2 regions of the Undibacterium sp. 5I2 genome follow, and region 1 is predicted to be linked to the other one. Evidence: predicted binding sites of a transcription regulator. Region 1 holds the regulator's gene; the other holds the start of a gene.

What was found. The regulator sigma-54, encoded in region 1, starts transcription at its own class of promoters, with help from an activator protein. The targets are predictions, from matches to a motif close to TGGCANGNAANCTGCTTT.
Region 2: a site for sigma-54 is predicted at 1,332-1,349, ahead of QN359_RS15320 (ANTAR domain-containing response regulator). Genes of this name have one in related genera too.

Annotation. Positions count from the first base shown of each region.
Region 1 covers NZ_JASJVS010000078.1:723-9,802, reverse strand. The annotation lists gene lptB (LPS export ABC transporter ATP-binding protein) at 1-630, shown strand, start outside; gene QN359_RS18055 (RNA polymerase factor sigma-54) at 642-2,120, shown strand; gene hpf (ribosome hibernation-promoting factor, HPF/YfiA family) at 2,234-2,578, shown strand; gene QN359_RS18045 (enoyl-CoA hydratase/isomerase family protein) at 2,697-3,791, shown strand; gene QN359_RS18040 (ABC transporter ATP-binding protein) at 3,845-4,573, opposite strand; gene QN359_RS18035 (branched-chain amino acid ABC transporter ATP-binding protein/permease) at 4,584-6,545, opposite strand; gene QN359_RS18030 (branched-chain amino acid ABC transporter permease) at 6,556-7,446, opposite strand; gene QN359_RS18025 (ABC transporter substrate-binding protein) at 7,587-8,744, opposite strand; gene QN359_RS18020 (DUF4197 domain-containing protein) at 8,967-9,080, opposite strand, start outside.
Region 2 covers NZ_JASJVS010000049.1:6,539-15,618, forward strand. The annotation lists gene QN359_RS15310 (U32 family peptidase) at 1-443, shown strand, start outside; gene QN359_RS15315 (YdcF family protein) at 464-1,261, opposite strand; gene QN359_RS15320 (ANTAR domain-containing response regulator) at 1,410-2,078, shown strand; gene QN359_RS15325 (CmpA/NrtA family ABC transporter substrate-binding protein) at 2,174-3,412, shown strand; gene QN359_RS15330 (sensor domain-containing diguanylate cyclase) at 3,573-5,201, shown strand; gene QN359_RS15335 (YbfB/YjiJ family MFS transporter) at 5,227-6,423, shown strand; gene QN359_RS15340 (helix-turn-helix transcriptional regulator) at 6,470-6,685, opposite strand; gene QN359_RS15345 (aminoglycoside 3'-phosphotransferase/choline kinase family protein) at 7,581-8,549, shown strand; gene QN359_RS15350 (methyl-accepting chemotaxis protein) at 8,542-9,080, opposite strand, start outside.

The sequences.
Region 1 (9,080 bases):
AATGGTGCCGGAAAAACCACCTCGTTTTATATGATCGTCGGCTTGGTTCCATCGGATGCGGGTGAAATCAAAATCGACGGCGTCGACGTCTCCCATTTACCTATCCATCGGCGCGCCGTGCTCGGCTTGTCTTACTTGCCACAGGAAGCCTCGGTGTTTCGTAAGTTGACGGTGGAAGAAAATATACGCGCCGTATTGGAGTTACAAAAAAGCAAAGATGGAAAATATTTAAGCGAAAAAAAAATCAGCGCTCGTCTCAATGCTTTGTTGGCTGACTTGCAAATTGAACAAATTCGCGATAGCCAAGCCATGGCGCTGTCGGGCGGCGAACGGCGACGCGTAGAAATCGCCCGGGCGCTGGCGACCAACCCACGTTTCGTGCTGCTCGATGAACCGTTCGCCGGTGTCGATCCGATTGCTGTCATCGAAATTCAGCGCATCGTCGGCTTTCTCAAAGAGCGCGGCATCGGCGTCTTGATCACCGATCACAATGTGCGTGAAACTCTGGGCATTTGTGACCACGCCTACATCATCAACCAAGGTGCCGTGCTGGCCAGCGGCAAACCGGACGACATCATCCAAAATGAGTCAGTGCGTCGGGTTTATTTGGGAGAACATTTCCGCATGTGACGGGAAGAATCATGAAACAAAGCCTGCAACTTCGTACCTCCCAGCACTTGGCATTGACACCACAATTACAGCAATCGATACGCTTGCTGCAATTGTCAACCTTGGAGCTGCATCAGGAACTGGAAAATCTGCTGCTCGAGAATCCACTGCTCGAGCGCGTCGACGACCCGCTCGAGCACGCCGTGCGTTTGTTGGCCGACGGTGCCATCAACAGCGCCAGCAGCACGCCTGATGCCGGCATGGAAACAGCGTTGCCGCAGGAAGCCGCCAGTGCCAGCACAGAAGCAGTGGCCGAGATCGAGGTGCCGATCAATGACAGCGTCAGTGCCGCTCAAGATGACTGGAGCGATGTCGCACCCGGCCAGCGCAACGATGATGACGATGAAGGCTTTCGTCAACTCGAAGCCAGTCATATCAGCCTGCGCGAACACTTGCTCGAACAAATGCGTCTGAGCTTGCGTATTCCGCGCGACTTGGCCTTGGTCGAATTGATCATCGATGCCATCGATGATCATGGCTACCTGACTGAGACGCTCGATGAAATTCATGCCAGCTTGCCGCTGGAATTATGCGTCGAAGCCGAAGAGTTGTCATTTGCATTATGTATGGTGCAGAGCTTCGATCCACCCGGCGTCGGTGCGCGTCACGTGGCCGAATGTTTGGCCCTGCAAATCAAACGCTTGCCGCAGATCGCCTTCGTCACGCGGCGACTGGCGCTGGCAATTATAGAAACACAACTGCCGCTGTTCGCCCAGCGCGATTTCGGCAAACTCAAAAAAATCTTCGATTGCGATGATGAAGACTTACGCGAAGCGCAAACCGTGATCCGCATGTGCCAACCACGTCCAGGCAGCAGCTTTGCGCTCAACAGTTCCGACTATGTGGCACCGGACGTGATCGTCAAAAAATCAGCCAATGGCTGGCAAGTTTTACTCAATCAAGACGTGATGCCCAAGCTGCGGGTGAACAATATGTATGCCAATATCATGCGCCAAAATCGCGGTGATACCTGTATGGCACCGCAGTTGCAAGAAGCACGTTGGTTGATCAAAAATATGCGTCAACGTTTCGAAACAATTTTGCGTGTCGCCCAAGCGATAGTGGAAAGACAACGGAACTTTTTCACCCACGGTGCCGTTGCCATGCGACCCCTTGTGTTGCGCGAAATAGCTGATACACTAGGTCTACACGAGAGCACTATTTCTCGTGTAACAACGCAAAAATACATGCTCACCCCGCATGGTATGTTTGAGTTGAAGTATTTTTTCGGCAGTCATGTAGCGACGGAAACCGGCGGCGAAGCTTCATCCACCGCGATCCGCGCACTCATCAAGCAATTGATAGGAGCAGAAGACCAGAAAAGCCCACTCTCTGACAGTAAAATCGCAGACATGCTGGGTGAACAGGGTATGGTGATTGCTCGGCGTACCGTTGCAAAATACCGTGAAGCTCTGAAAATCCCCCCGGTCAGTATGCGTAAATGTTTTTAAACAGACCTTGAAATCACGTTTTACATTGCTATATATAATTTAGCTCGAACGCATCTTTTCAATGAGCTGAAGATAGATCACCCTAGCAAGTACCATCATCATAGGAGCGTAGTATGAATCTCACCATCAGTGGACATCACGTCGAAGTAACTCCTGCAATTCGTGAATACGTACATACCAAACTTGAGCGTGTCCGGCGACATTTTGATCAAGTTATTGATATCGCTGTCATTCTGACTGTCGATAAGCTCCGCGAAAAAGAGAAGTGCCATAAGGCCGATATTAATCTGCACATCAGCGGTAAAGACATCCACGTTGAAAGCCTGGCACATGACTTGTACGCAGCCATCGATGCCCTCATCGACAAGCTCGATCGGCAAGTCATCAAACACAAAGATAAGATTCAGGAACACCCACATGAAGCGATCAAGCATATGCCTGATCCCGCGTCGGCGTAATTGATCTGACTCTTACTCTGTGAAAGTAAAAAGGACGCCTCAGCGTCCTTTTTTCATCTGCATGCCACCAGCCCGGGACACCGGCTAAAATACACTTTTCCCTTTGAGCGGTCATATCATGAGCGAACACATTCTCACCTCGGTCAACAATCAGATTGCCTACCTTTGCATGGACCGTCCGGCCGCGCTCAATTCGCTCTCACTGGAAATGGTCCGCACCCTCAGCGCACAGTTGCTGGCCTGGCGTGAGGATACCAGCATTCGCGCCGTAGTCATCCACAGCAGCGCAGAGAAAGCCTTCTGTGCTGGTGGTGACATCCGCTTTTTTTATGAAGTCGGCAGCGTCGGCCCGGTCGGCGGCAGCGCCCTCTTGGAAGATTTTTTCAGCGAAGAATACGCGCTCAATCATTTGATTCATTTCTACCCTAAGCCCTACATCGCCATCATGAATGGCGTGGTCATGGGTGGCGGCATGGGTGTTGCTCAAGCCGGCCCGGCATGCCGCCTGCGCATCGTCACCGAGCGCACCAAGATGGCTATGCCGGAAGTAAATATCGGTTTATTCCCCGATGTCGGCGGTGGCTATTTCCTGTCGCGTTGCCCCGGTCAAATCGGTACTTACCTTGGCCTGTCCGGCGACATCATCACTGCCGCCGATGCCCTGTATGCCGACCTGGCCGATGTCTTCGTCCCAACCGCCGAATTGCCAGCACTGTTCGAGTTGCTGGCGCACAGCGATGCGCTCGATCTGCGCGCAGCCATACGTGAATTTGCCGCGCCATTCGCGCAACAAGCGCGGCCAGAGGCGAGCATGTTGGCGCGTGAACGGGCGCTGATCGATAGGCATTTCAGCGCAGCCAGCGTGCCAGACATCGTTACGACACTGAGCGCTGACGTCGCCGAATTCGCACAAAAAACCGCCGCCAATATGGCCAAACGTTCGCCGCTGCTGATGTGCGTGACGCGCGAACAACTGCGCCGCAGCGCCGGCATGACGGTATCCGATTGCTTGCGCATGGAACGCGGCATGGTGCGCCACTGTTTCACGCATGGCGAAGTACTCGAAGGGATACGCGCGTTGGTGGTGGAAAAAGACCATGCGCCGCAATGGCGACCGGCACAACTGAGCGAGGTCAGCAAGGCCATGGTGCAGGATTTTTTTGCGCCGGCGTGGCCCGACTATGCACATCCGCTGCGCGAGTTGCGCGGTTGACGATTGATTAAAAAAAGGGCAGCTGCAGCTGCCCCTTTTTCTATCCTGATAACTCAGTGCGCAGCACCGCCACCGAGATACGCGGCTTGTACCGCCGGATCATTCTGTAACTTGGCCGCCGGCCCATGTACCGAGATGCGACCGTTTTCCAGCACATAACCGTAGTCAGCCACCGCCAAGGCGGCAGCGGCGAACTGCTCGACCAGCAGCATGGTGATGCCTTCCTTCTTGAGCCGAGAAATGATGCGAAACACTTCATCGACCAAGATCGGTGCCAAGCCCATCGACGGTTCATCGAGCAAAATCACTTCGGGGTTGAGCATCACTGCGCGCGCCATCGCCAGCATTTGCTGTTCGCCGCCCGACAAGGTGCCGGCCAATTGATTGCGCCGCTCGCGCAAACGGGGAAACAACTCCATCGCTTTTTGCAAATCGCTGTCGATATCGCCGCGGGTGCGCGCATTGGTAAAGCGCGGAAACGCTCCCAATAATAAATTATCGGTCACGCTCATGGTCGAAAACACCCGCCGGCCTTCCGGCGAATGGGCCAAACCGGCACGTGCGATACGATGTGAATCGAGCCCGGTAATATCGTTACCGGCCAAACGCACGGTGCCCTCTTTCGGTTTCAACATGCCCGAAATGGCGCGCATGGTGGTGGTTTTTCCGGCACCGTTAGAGCCGATCAAGGTCACCACTTTGCCCTTCGGGACTTCGATGGAAATGCCATGCAATACTTGCACCTTGCCGTAGGCCGCGTGTAAATTTGAAATACTCAGCATACTGTTCTCCTTAGGCGCTGGCCGCGTTGGTGGCCGCAGCGAGATCGTCGCTGACACTGCCGCCGAGATAAGCCTCGATGACTTTCGGGTCGGCCTGCACATCGGCCGGCTTTCCTTCGCAAATTTTCTGACCAAAATCGAGCACCGTCACGGTGTCGCAGATCGACATCACCACATCCATATGATGTTCGATCAGAATGATCGTCACACCGTGGTCGCGAATTTTGCGAATGATAGCGATGAGCTCTTTGATATCGGGTGCGGTCAAGCCAGCCGCCGGTTCATCGAGCAACAATAATTGTGGATTGAGACCGAGCGCACGGCCGATTTCCAGCAAGCGTTGTTTACCATATGGTAAATTGCGTGCCTCTTCATTGGCTAAATCGGACAAACCGACAAACTGCAAAATACTCGCTGCCCGCGCCCGTGCCGCCTGCTCTTCACGGCGATAGCGCGGCGTATGCAGCATGACATCACCGACATGACTGCGGAAGGTACTGTGCAAACCAACCAAGACGTTTTCTATCGCCGTCATCTCACCGAACAGTTGCACATTCTGAAAAGTACGTGCCACCCCACCCAAAGCAATCGCCGACGGCGTCATGCCCGAAATCAGTTTGCCGGCAAATTCGACCACGCCATCGGTCGGTTTGTAGATGCCGGTGAGTACATTCATCATCGTGCTTTTACCGGAACCGTTAGGACCGATCAAGCCATGCACGGTGCCTTTGGCGATTTGCAGATCGACCTGATTCAAGGCTTTCAAACCACCGAACTGCATCAGAATTTGTCGGCCGCTGAGTAAAATACCGACGCGCTCGCCATTGGCTTTGGCTATCGCCAATTCATCACTCACCGCCAATTGTGCAGTATTGGCCACTAAATGGCGCGGGCCCTTGCCGAATAAGGCATTGACGAAACCGACGATACCATCCTGCAGGTAATACACGACAAACAAAGTCATCAAACCGAAAATCGTCAGCCGCCAGTCAGTGATATTTTCGAGCTTGTAAGAAAAGATCGCCATCCCCACCGTTGCCACTACTGGTACGGCCAATTCACGCACGGTCTTGCGTCCTTTAAACAGGGTGAAAGCAGCCCCGAGTACGCCGACTACGGCAGCCACCGTCGCGATCTGACGGAACAGTTCGATATCGGCCAACAGCGAAGGCAGCATCACCACAATGAAGGCACCGAGCAGCGAACCGATACGGCTTTTCCGCCCGCCCATGATGACCGCCAAGAGGAACAGTATGGTCAATTCAAAGTTGTACGTGTTCGGTGAAATATACTCTTCTGAATAGGCATACAAACTACCGGCCAAACCAGCCAAGGCGGCGCTGATCACGAAGGCGTAAACCTTGTAACGATACACCGACACGCCCATGCAGTCGGAGGCGATAGGACTGTCGCGCAGCGCTTGAAATGCTCGTCCCAGATGCGAGCGTAAGATACGATGGACCAACACCGTCGCCAACACCATCATCACCGCGACCAAATAGTAATTGCCGACTTCGGATAATTTTTGTCCGAACAAAATTGGCTTGGCGACTTTCAGTCCCATCGGCCCCTCGGTGAGAAAACTCATCTCATTGATCAGGATTTGAATGATGGTACCGAAGGCCAGCGTGACCATCGCCAGATACGGCCCAGTCACGCGCAATGCTGGCAGTGCCAACAGCGCACCGAACACGGCAGTGACGCCTATACTGGCCGGCAGCGCCAGCAGTATCGGCATACCGAGTTTAAAATACAGCACGCCGGTGGTGTACGAACCGATGCCGAACAAGCCGGCATGGCCGAGCGAGACTTGACCAGTGTAACCAACCACGATGTCGAGGCCAAACAATAAGATGGCATAAATCAGGATGGTTTCTGCCAGATGCAAATAATACGGGTTGTGCATGAACACCGGGAACAAACCGAGTGCCGCAATACCGAGCAGCGATGCTGCCATAGTCTTGATATTCATTGTCTGTCTCCTAGACCTTTTTGATCGCGGCTTTGCCGAATAATCCGGCCGGCTTGAAGGCCAAAACCAGCAACAGCAACACCAGGCCCGGTACTTCTTTGTAGCCGGTGGAAATATAAAAACCCGTCAAGGTTTCTGCCACGCCGAGTATCAAACCACCGACGATCGCACCCATACCGGAAGTCAAACCACCGATAATCGCTACGGCAAAGGCTTTCAAACCCAGCGCCGAGCCCATGGTGGCGCCGGTCAAGGTCAAGGGTGCAACCAGCACACCGGCGAAGGCCGCCGTGGCAGATGACAAGGCGTAAGAAAAGGTAATCACCATGCTGGTGTTGATGCCCATCAGACCGGCGGCGTCGCGATCATTGGAAGTCGCCACCACCGCTTTGCCATAGATGGATTTACGGTTGAACAATTCCACCGCCAACATCATCGCCAAGGCACCGATCACCACCACCACTTGCATGGGCTGAACATTGGCACCGAAAATTTGAAACGGTGCGGCCGACAGAGGCGAAGGGAAAGTCAAATCATCTTTACCCCAGATATTTTCCGCGACATTTTTGAAGATAATCGCCAATGCAATGGTCGACATGATCCAACCGAATTCGGATTTGATTTTGATTGCCGGGCGCACCGCAATCCATTCCACTACCACGCCCTGTAAGCCGCCGAACAAGATCACCAGCGGTATCATCAGCCAGTAATTCATGTACGGGCCGCCGTGTACGCTGCCGACCAAACTCAGGCCCACCAAGGCACCGAGCATGAGCGACTCGCCTTGGCCAAAGTTAAGTGTGCCGGAAGTTGCAAAGGTCAGTTGATAACCAAAGGCGATGACGGCGTAAATCATCCCCAGCGAAATACCGCTGAAGACAAGCTGTAATAAGATTTCCATTTTTCACTCCAAGGGAGTAGGGCCGTAGCTATACCGCATGGCTGTCGCAAGCGACAGCCATGACATAGCAACTAAGCGATGCAGAGAAAGGGAGCCGGCACTGCTGCGCCTGCTCCGTATGCCAAGAACGGAAGTAAGTCTTACTTCTCGACCACGATGTGACCATCTTTTGCAGTCCCCATCAACGGCATGCCGGCTTTGATCGCCTCATGATCGTCATGACTGAACGGTTTGTTGTAGGTGGCGACCACGCCCTCTACGGTTTCATTCAGATTTTCCAAGGCCGCACGGACTTTCGGGCCTTCGGTACTGCCGGCTTGTTTGAACGCAGCGGCCAACAGATAGATCGAGTCGTAACCTTGAGCAGCCGAAACGGCCGAAGGGATGCGATCAACTTTATACGATTTTTGGTAGGCTTCGATGAAGGCCTTACGCTTCGGTGTGTTCGGATCTTGGATGAAGGTTTGTGGCATCGATGCGCCGTTACCGTTTTTACCGGCATTGTCGAGGAAGTTCCCCATCGATAAAGTCCAGCTACCGATCATCGGCACTTTCCAACCGAGTTTTTCCATGCCATTGGCAATTTGCGCCAGTTCAGGACCGATGCCGTAAGTCAGAATCACTTCGGCACCATTCTGCTTAGCCTTGAGCAATTGCGCCGTCATATCGACGTCTTTGATATTGAATTTTTCCACGGCGACTGGTTTCAAACCTTTGGCACTCAAGGCTTTTTCCAAATCAGCACGGCCGAGTTGGCCGTAGTTGGTGGAATCGGCCAGAATCGCCACCTTGGTGAACTTGCGCTTGCCGACCGCTTCTTCAACGATCATGGCAGACTGAATCGTGTCACTGGCGGCAGTGCGGAAAATGTAATTGTCAGCAAATTCAGGTGCCAGAAATTGCTTCGTGACTACGCTGCCAGTCGCGACATTATTCAAGACTGGAATTTTAGCTTCTTGGTAAAAACGCTGCGAAGCCAAAGATACGCCGGTATTGATGTAACCTACCGTGGCCACGACGCGCTCTTTATTGATCAACTCTTGCGCGACTTGCACGCCACGTTCATTTTTGGCTTCATCATCACGCTCGATCAATTGCAGTGGTCGGCCGAGGACGCCGCCTTTGGCATTGATTTCTGCAACGGCAAGTTTCACGCCGTCACGCATCGACACACCCATCGGTGCGGAGCCGCCAGTGAATGGGCCAGCCACACCGATTTTAATCGGTTCAGCGGCCACGGCGGCCAGCGACCAGCTCAGCAGAGCGGAAGTAATCAGTGCTTGTATTTTGTAGGACATGTTGGTCTCCAGATTTTTTTTATAGAATAGACGACTCGTGCTTGAAACTCTTAGCGTTTATTGCCATTGTAAAGTACCAGAAAACTGATGCTGCGTTGCAACAAGCTCTACTTAAGTGAAACTACGCAGCTGGCCGTCTACGCGCTGCTGAAAAACGCGCTTGGCGCGCATTGGGGCGGCCGTAGCAAGAGTGTGACTCGCCCCAAAAAACCACAGTCGCGCTTATTTCATCAAACCAAAGACCTTGGCAATGGCGCTGCTGCCGGCCCCGAGCGGATCTTTCCGAATCGCCTGCTCTTGCTCACCGATAATGAGAAACAAGCCGTCGAGCGCCTT
Region 2 (9,080 bases), on a different contig from region 1:
CGGCTTGGCAACGGCCGCCGCGCACGCCGGCGCAGCAGCCACTGGCCGCTTATCCGGAAACCACCTTGAGTTATCTGGCCAATGTGTATAACAGCAAAGCGCGCAGTTTTTATGAAAAACATGGCGTGCAATTGATCGCCGCTGCGTATGAGGCGCATGAAGAGGCCGGTGAAGTGTCGCTGATGATCACCAAGCATTGTCTGCGTTTTTCTTTCAATCTGTGCCCTAAGCAAGCCAAGGGTGTGACCGGGGTGCAGGGGCAGGTCAAGGCTGAACCGATGACTTTAGTCACTGGTGAGGAAAGCTATACCTTGAAATTCGATTGCAAGCCCTGCGAAATGCATATCATCGGTGCCATGAAGCCGCACATCCTGCAGGCTGCGCCGCCTTCATCGGTGCCGTATGCGCCCGTGGTGTTTCACAAGAGCCGACCGGCCGCATAAAACCATGCCGCTCAGTCGGCTTATTTGCCGTGGTAATAACAGGCTTTGACGAAAGAGAAGTATTCGCGCAGCCAAGCGTTGAGGCGCACGCTTGGTGGCGTTGGCGCGCCGGCTGTTGCGACGCTGTGCCAGCCCGCTTGCTGGGCAATCCAGTAGGCGCGCGGCAAATGAAAATCACTGCTGACCAACATGATTGTGTCGCTCGCGACGATGCCGCGTGCGCCTAGCAAACGGCTGCTGTAAGCGAGGTTTTCGGCGGTGTTGCGGCTCGCGGTTTCAAGGATAATCCGCGCAGTCGCCACGCCGGCGGCGCGCAAGCTGTCGGCCATCACTTCGGCCTCACTGCAGGCCAAACCATCGTCGCGGCCGCCACTGACTATGATCCATGCCTGTGGCCAGCGTATAGCCTGCTGGCGCGCTAATTCCAGACGTGCCGCCAGCGTTGCCGATGGGCGGCATTCTGGGCTGCCGCTGCCGAGTACAATCAAGGCGCGCGGCGCGCTGTGCTCAGTGCGATCATGCGCGCCCTGTATGAATATAAAAAATAACAAGACACTGATGAGCCAAGCGATGAGGCCGGCTGCCCCCCAGTTCCACAAGCGACGATGCCAGCGCCGCGCGGCGCGCCATGTCGCTAAACGCTGCCGTTGCCAGTATCCCAGGCAGAGCGCCAGTCCACCCCAGAACGGCAGCCAAACGCCGAGGTGGCGGGTGCCGTTTGCCAGCAGTACGCTGCCATCCAAGAACAGAATCAGGCCAGTGACAAGAATGGCCGCACCGATACGGTGCTGAGGCAGTGTGCTGCTGTGGTTTGGCATAGAAAGACGAGGGTCTGTAGATGCGCCTCATGATACGGTAAATTGTCGCACTGTTACGCGTAGCGTAAGTTGGATCGATTCTTGCATTGATAAATTTACAAAACTGCAAGTTTGCATTTCCTTTATTTTTTTCGGCATTGAGTCCATCATGAAATCGCCCACCTCTGATTCCGACTCACCCAGGCAGAGCTTGAAAATTGTCGTCGTCACTACGCTCGAGCTGGCGCAGTCGGATGGTCGCCCGCTTGATGGTGCCGCCGTCGAGGCACAACGTGCACGCGCAGAGGCCTTGCGCAGCGGCTTACTGGAAGCCGGTTACGATATTCTTGCGGCGATTCCCGGCGATATGCATTTGATCGATCGCATTGCCATGCTGCAGCCCGACATGATCATCATCGATGCCCAATCGGATGCCCGCGATGTGCTGGAAGACTTGGTATTGGCCACGCGCGATGCGCCGCGACCGCTGGTGTTATTCACCGAAGCCGGTGAAGCCTCCGAGCTGGCAGCGGCGATGGCGGCCGGGGTATCGGCCTATGTGGTGGCCGGCTTACAAAGCGCGCGCGTGAAGCCGGTGCTGGAGGTGGCGATGGCACGTTTTGTGGCCGACCAAAAACTGCGCAATGAATTATCCGATACCAAAACCAAATTGGCCGAACGTAAAACCATCGAACGTGCCAAAGGCTATTTGATGCAACGCCACGGTCTCAGTGAGCAGCAGGCATTTGAGCGCTTGCGCCGCCAAGCGATGGAAAAAAATATGAAACTGGCCGAATTAGCCCAGCGCATTCTCGATGTGTCTGACTTACTCGGCTGAGTGGATTGATTGCACTGAGTTGGTGCGCAGCACTAAAGTGGTGCGAATTATTCTGAGTCCTTGCATTTTCAGTACTTTTTTGTTGGAGCAGTAACATGATGAATTCCGCGCAAACGCCGGCAGAAGATAGTGTGGTCGAGTTGACCGGCGTCAGCGCTGCCGCTGAGGCAGCGACACGGGCCGGTATCTGGGTCGCCGGATCGGATCGCCCGGAACAACGCACGGTGCGGGTCGGCTTCATGCCGTTGACCGATTGTGCCTCTGTAGTGATGGCCTCTTTGTTAGGCTTTGATAAAAAATACGGTATTGAGATCGTCGTCAGCCGCGAAGCGTCGTGGGCCGCGGTGCGCGACAAACTGTGCAATGGTGAACTCGACGCCGCGCAGGTTTTATACGGTTTGCTGTATGGCGTACACATGGGTATCAGTGGCCAGCAGAAAGATATGGCCGTGCTGATGACGCTCAACCACAATGGTCAAGCCATCACGGTATCGAGTAGCTTGGCCGCCAAAGGTGCCAGAGATGGTGCTGGGCTGGCCAAGTGCATGGCGCAGGAGCCGCGGCTCTACACGTTCGCCCAGACTTTCCCCGGTGGTACCCATGCCATGTGGCTACATTACTGGATGGCCGCCCATGGCGTCAACCCACAGACCGATGCCAAGGTGATTACCGTACCTCCGCCACAAATGGTGGCCAATTTACGACTGGGCCAGATCGATGGCTACTGTGCCGGCGCGCCCTGGAATCAGCGTGCCGTCGCCGATGGCATCGGTGTGACCGCCGCCACCAGCGCGCAAATTTGGCCCGATCATCCGGAAAAAGTACTCGGTGCCAGCGCAGAGTTTGCCGACCGTTGCCCGCATACGGCGCGCGCCTTGAGCGCCGCGATTCTGGACGCCAGCCGCTGGCTCGATGCCGCGCCGGCCAATCGCAGTCGTATGGCCAAGATCTTGGCTGGCAGCGACTATCTCAACACCTCGGTCGATGTCATCGATGCCGCGCTGCTTGGGCCGAATTCCAGCGCTGCGGATAGCGCTCACCATGCGCGCAACGAGATGAAGTTTTTCAACGATGGTGCCGTCAATTTTCCTTATCTATCGGATGGCATGTGGTTCCTGACCCAGCATAAGCGCTGGGGTTTGCTCAAGACCGATCCGGCTTATCTGGATGTCGCCAGCACAGTCAATCGCATCGATCTCTACCGCGAGGCAGCCAGTCTGGCCAAGGTTGCACTCCCGGCCAGCAGTATGCGCAGCAGTCGTTTGATTGATGGGCTTGTGTGGGATGGCAGTAACCCGGCTGCCTACGCGGCATCGTTTCCTATCGGTGCTTAAAAGACACAGCTGCAGTTCCTTGTTCTGCAGCTATTTCTTTGCAAAATCTCCTGTTGCCGATGATTCTCTGTTAAATTCAGGCTAGTATAATTAATTTATTTCTCGGCAACAATTTTTCAGTTCTGCCTCCACCTCTGACCACTGATGATGTAAGCGACCCATGCGCCTGCTGCACCTTACCCGCGGCATTACTTTTCGGCTCATTGCGATGGGCATCTTGTTCATTGTCGTTGGTAGTGTCATGCGCTATCAAATGGCCGCTAAAGTTCTGAGAGATGGTACGGTCGACGTGGTTTCTGGTCAGCAATTATCGCTGGCCAGCTATGTTGCTGACGATATAAACGGCAATATCGATGTGCGCAGGCAATTGCTGCTCAAGCTGGCGACTGATTTTCCATCAGCCTTGCTGCAACATCCGCAGCAATTGGAACAGTGGCTGGCCGTGCGTCACGATATTTCACCCCTGTTTTCACTCGGCTTGGTCATTTTGCCCTTGAGTGGAGTCGGTGCGCTATCCGACTATCCACAAATTCGCGGACGTCGCGAGCTCGATTTTCGTCAGCGTGATTGGTTTATCGCGGCGCGTGCGGGTAGCCTTTTTTATATCGGCAAACCAGCTATCAGCCGTACCGTCCACCGCGCTGTGGTCAATTTCAGTACGCCCTTGCGTAATCGCAGCGGCGATATCATTGCTGTGCTGATGGGGGCAAGCGAAATCGATAGTCCCGGCTTTCTTGATCTGATCGGCAAGCGTGGCATCGGCAAGACCGGTAGTTTCTTACTGATTTCGCCGCGCGATCAAGTCTTTGTCACCGCCAGTGATCCGGCATTGCGGCTGCAGCCCTTGCCCCTACACGGACGCAATCTGTTGCACGATAAGGTAATGCAAGGCTGGCGCGGGGCAGGTGTGACCATTAATGCCTACGGAGTAGAAACGCTGGCAAACGTCGTGTCTGTGCCAAGTGCCGGCTGGGTGGTGGTGGCGCAGATGCCGAGCGCCGAAGTGCTCAGCGCCTCTGATCGAGTTTGGCATGTATTCGCACGCAACAGCATCGTCTCGGCGGTTTTTCTCATCATCGCGCTCATTCTGGTACTCGGCTATTCCTTCGCGCCGCTACGCGCGGCGGCGCGGCAGATGCGCGCCATGGCCGATGGCAGCAGAGCGCTGTCGAGTTTGCCGGTCAGGCGGCACGACGAAGTAGGTGAAATGGTAACGAGTTTCAATTTGCTGGCAGCAAAATTACTCAAAACTGAAGAGCAGATGCATTACCTCGCCCATCATGACAGCCTGACCGGTTTGCCGAATCGGCGTGCTTTCATGCATGGGTTGCGCCAGAGCATAGCCTTGGCGCTTCGACAAAACCGCCAACTGGCCCTGTTGTATGTCGATCTTGATGGCTTCAAAGCGGTCAATGACCAGTATGGCCATGCGCTTGGCGACAATTTTCTCATCCAAGTTGCGCAACGTCTCAAGCATCTGGTGCGCGAAGCCGACCAGATTGGCCGGATTGGTGGTGATGAGTTCGTCTTGCTCATGAGTGATTGTGATGAACGCGCCAAGGCCGTCTTGATCGCCGAAAAACTGATTGCCGAATTGTCGCGCCCTTTCGTGCTTGATCAAGTGTTCGTGGTGGTCGGTGCCAGCATAGGCATTGCCATGTTTCCCGAGCAAGCGAATGAAATCGATGCTTTAATGATGCAAGCCGATGCCGCCATGTACGCCGCGAAACGCCGTGGTCGCAACTGCTATGAATTTGCTACTGGCGAAAGTACGCCGGCGGCCAGCTAAACCGTCTACCCCGAAAGGAGCGCCCATGCATCCGGCGCAACAACGTTTCAAGGTTCTTTGTGCCGGTATTTTCAGTCTGGTACTGGTGCTCGGGGTCGCGCGCTTCTCGTACACGCCGCTGCTGCCACTGATGCAACAGCAGGCCGGACTCGGCGTGGCTGCTGCCGGTTGGCTGGCTGCCTATAATTATGCCGGCTACCTGAGTGGCGCAGTGCTGGCGATGTTCGTCAGCGACTTGGTGCTCAAAGACCGCTTGTACCGCATTGGTTTGGTGCTGGCGGTGCTGAGTACGGTGATGATGGGCGTGAGCACGAATCTGCTGGTGTGGGGTGTATCGCGTTACTTGGCTGGCCTCAGCAGTGCCGCTGGCATGCTGTTCGGCACCGGCCTGATTCTCAATTGGTTGATACGGCATAATCATCGCAGTGAACTCGGCATTCATTTCGCCGGCATCGGCATCGGCATTGCTTTGAGTGCCGCGGTCGTGGCGCTGATGAGCCCGTGGTTTGATTGGCGCGAACAATGGTTTGCCTTCAGCGCGCTCGGCTGCCTGTTACTGATACCGGCGTGGCGCTGGTTGCCACCGCCGGATCGCAGTGACACCACCACCAGCGGCGAAAAAATGCTCGATCAAGTACCGGGACCTTGGTACCTGCGCATTTTCATGGCCGCGTATTTTTGCGCCGGCATTGGCTACGTGGTCAGCGCTACCTTCATCGTCACCATCGTCAACCACTTGCCAGGTTTAGCCGGGCAGGGTAATTGGGTATTTCTGGCCATTGGCCTTGGTGCAGCACCGGCTTGCATCAATTGGGATTTCATCGCGCGACGTACCGGCGAACTCAATGCATTGATTTTGGCCGCGCTGCTGCAAGTGTTGGGAATCTTGCTGCCGGTCATGGTTGGCGGCTTGCTCGCCGCGCTGATCGGTGCCTTGTTATTCGGTGGCACCTTCATTGGCATGGTCAGCTTGGTGTTGACCATGGCCGGCCGTTATTATCCTACTCGGCCTGCCAAGATGATGGGAAAAATGACTTTATCTTACGGCAGCGCGCAAATCATCGGCCCGGCAATGACCGGTGCCTTGGCGGCCGAATTGGGCAACTACAACGTCGGCTTGTATTTGGCCGCAGCCGTGATGCTACTTGGGGCGATGCTCTTGGTTTTGCTCAAATATGTGGAGCTGCATGAGCGGCGCACGCAGCAGCTTGGGTCAGTGTGACGAAAATGCCGAGGGGGAAGCGGCCGCGCTAGTTTAGCCCCTCGGTCTACTCATCGAAGAGTTTGACGACCGTGACATTGAGTGCCTCAGCCAGAATTTCTATGGCCGATAACGAAGGATTACGCTTGCCGCGCTCAATCCCGCTGATATAGGTTCTGTCGAATCCACAACTGTCGGCAAAGGTTTCTTGTGACAGTCCAGCTGCTTTTCTTAAAGCCCTGATACGGATTCCGAACGTGATGGATAAAGGTATTTTTTTCACACATTCATTAACTCATTTTGTGGCCTTAGCGTACAGGTACTAATCGTCACAAAGGTTTTTGATGAAGATTAATCGTAACATAAATGATCTTATGATGTTTTATCGTCACATTAAATGATTTTAAATGAAGATCGATCGTCACATCAGGATCAGTATCAGGCTTTAGTTTTTGCGTAAAAGCGACAAATTTTTTCATAAAAATTTGTCGATGCCGGAAAGTTGCGCCGTGGCTTTAATGAGACGCGTTAGCTTGAAGTCAGCTTGAAGTCAGCTGGAAAGAAAAAATACTTGTCGGGGGGCTAAGTGCAGTCGGCAGGATGATCCGGTATTCGAATCCTCGCCTGTGTGTGCAGGAATGTCTCAGTGTAGGCTTACTGATCGATTCAAGTTTGCGCCAAATCAATAAACGTGCGCGTTTTCGTGATCTATAGAGTTATTTCAGATGTTGAGCTTGACTGGAATTATGTGTCAAAATGCTACGCTGCGGCGACGCCTGCCGGCCTGAGCGCATATTTTGCTTCATCAGATTTTGCGCATGAAACCTCGGCCTTCAGAGGCTGTCGCAAAAGGGTTTTCAGTCGGCATCCTTAATCTAACTGGCAGACATGTCATTCCCCCGTGCTCTCGCCTCATCATTCCTGCGTAGGCAGGAATCGAGTGGCACGTCAGTGCCTTCAGGGTGAGAGGGTCGATCAAGGGCACTTTTTTTCTGTGAAATGAACACGTTCTGCTGCGCCTGAGCAGCACAGATATAAAGGGCGCGTACGCGCCACTGGATTGCCGCCTGCGCGGCAATGACGAATTGGGCGAATGGGTGGGCGCGTCCACGCCTCTTGGTATCGTAGAATGCGTATTCGGCAACGCGCCGTTTTTATTCCTGACCAGACCAGAAATTATGAACATCTCTCTCAACTGCCTGCCGCAAGGCTTGGACAACGCTGCCTGCAGCGATTTCATCGCCCGGACACCGTTGCCAGCTTGGCTGCCTGTGCTTAGCTACGTACAACAGCAATTTCAATTGCCTCAGGGCCAGTGGGAAAAAATCGCGCAAGCCAGCAATGCCTTGTTTTGCTTGAACGATGACGTGATCATCAAACTCGTGCCGCCCAATTGGCGTCGCCAAGGCGAGAAGGAAATACTGTTCGCGCCTATGCTTGAAGGCAAGTTGTCCTTGCGCACGCCCAGTTTGATCGGCAGTGCCGAAATTGATAACTGGCTATGCGTGATTTCGCCTCGCTTGGAGGGCGTGTTACTGGCCGATGTATGGCCAACTATGGAACTGGAACAGAAGCGCTTGATCATGCAGCAGACCGGACAAGTTATGCGCGAATTGCGCGCGCTGCCGGTCGATGAAAACAGTGCGATCAAGCCAGCGTGGCCGGCGTATCTTGATGATCTGCTTGCGAGCTGCTTGGCACGGCATCGCCGCAATAAAATGCCGGCCGGCTTGCTGGCCCAAGTACTGCCGTATATTGAGCGTAGCGGTGGGTTTGGCCAAGCCGGTGCCTTGCGCTTGATTCATATGGATATCCATCCAGGGAACTTGATGGCTAAACCAGAAGACGGGCGCTGGCGGCTCGATGGCTTGCTTGATTTCGGTGATTCTATCATCGGCAACACAGACCGCTTTGAGTTGTTGACGCCGATGATTTTCATGGCGCAAGGTAATCGATTGCTGCTCAAGACGCTGATTGAGGCTTACGGTGGTCTGGGCGCGCTCAGCGTGCCGGAGTTGCAGCGTCAGTTGACGGCATACATGTTGATCCGGCCCGATTGTGATGTCATGTTTTGCCTGCAGCAAGTTCCGGCCAGCGCGGCGCGTGACACGTGGGAGCAAATCGCTGCGCAAGTGTTTCCTATCTGACTAATCTCGGTATGTTCTTCTTGGCAGCAGTTTTGCTCCGTGTAAAATCAGTCAGCGGCTTGGCAGTCATGTGCGTTGCAGTATGCATAAGCGTGGAATCATTCGCCATTTTGAAGACGCTGACGACTTGATTCAAATTCCTCGTTTGTTCTTGCATTGCGCCAGCCGCCGCCGCCGCTTGTTCCACCAAGGCGGCATTTTGTTGGGTGATATCATCCATATCGATGACGGCTTCATTGACCTGTTCGATACCGGCAGATTGCTCGATACTGGCGGCGCTGATCTCGGCCATAATGTCGCTCAGCCGTTTGATGCTGTCCACCACCTCGGTCATGGTTGAGCCAGCTTGATTGACCAGTTTGCTGCCGACATCAACTTTTTCTACCGAGTCGTCGATCAGGGTTTTGATTTCTCTCGCGGCGGCCGCGCTACGCTGTGCCAAATTGCGTACTTCCGTCGCCACTACGGCAAAGCCGCGGCCTTGTTCGCCCGCACGGGCTGCTTCGACCGCAGCGTTGAGCGCCAAGATAT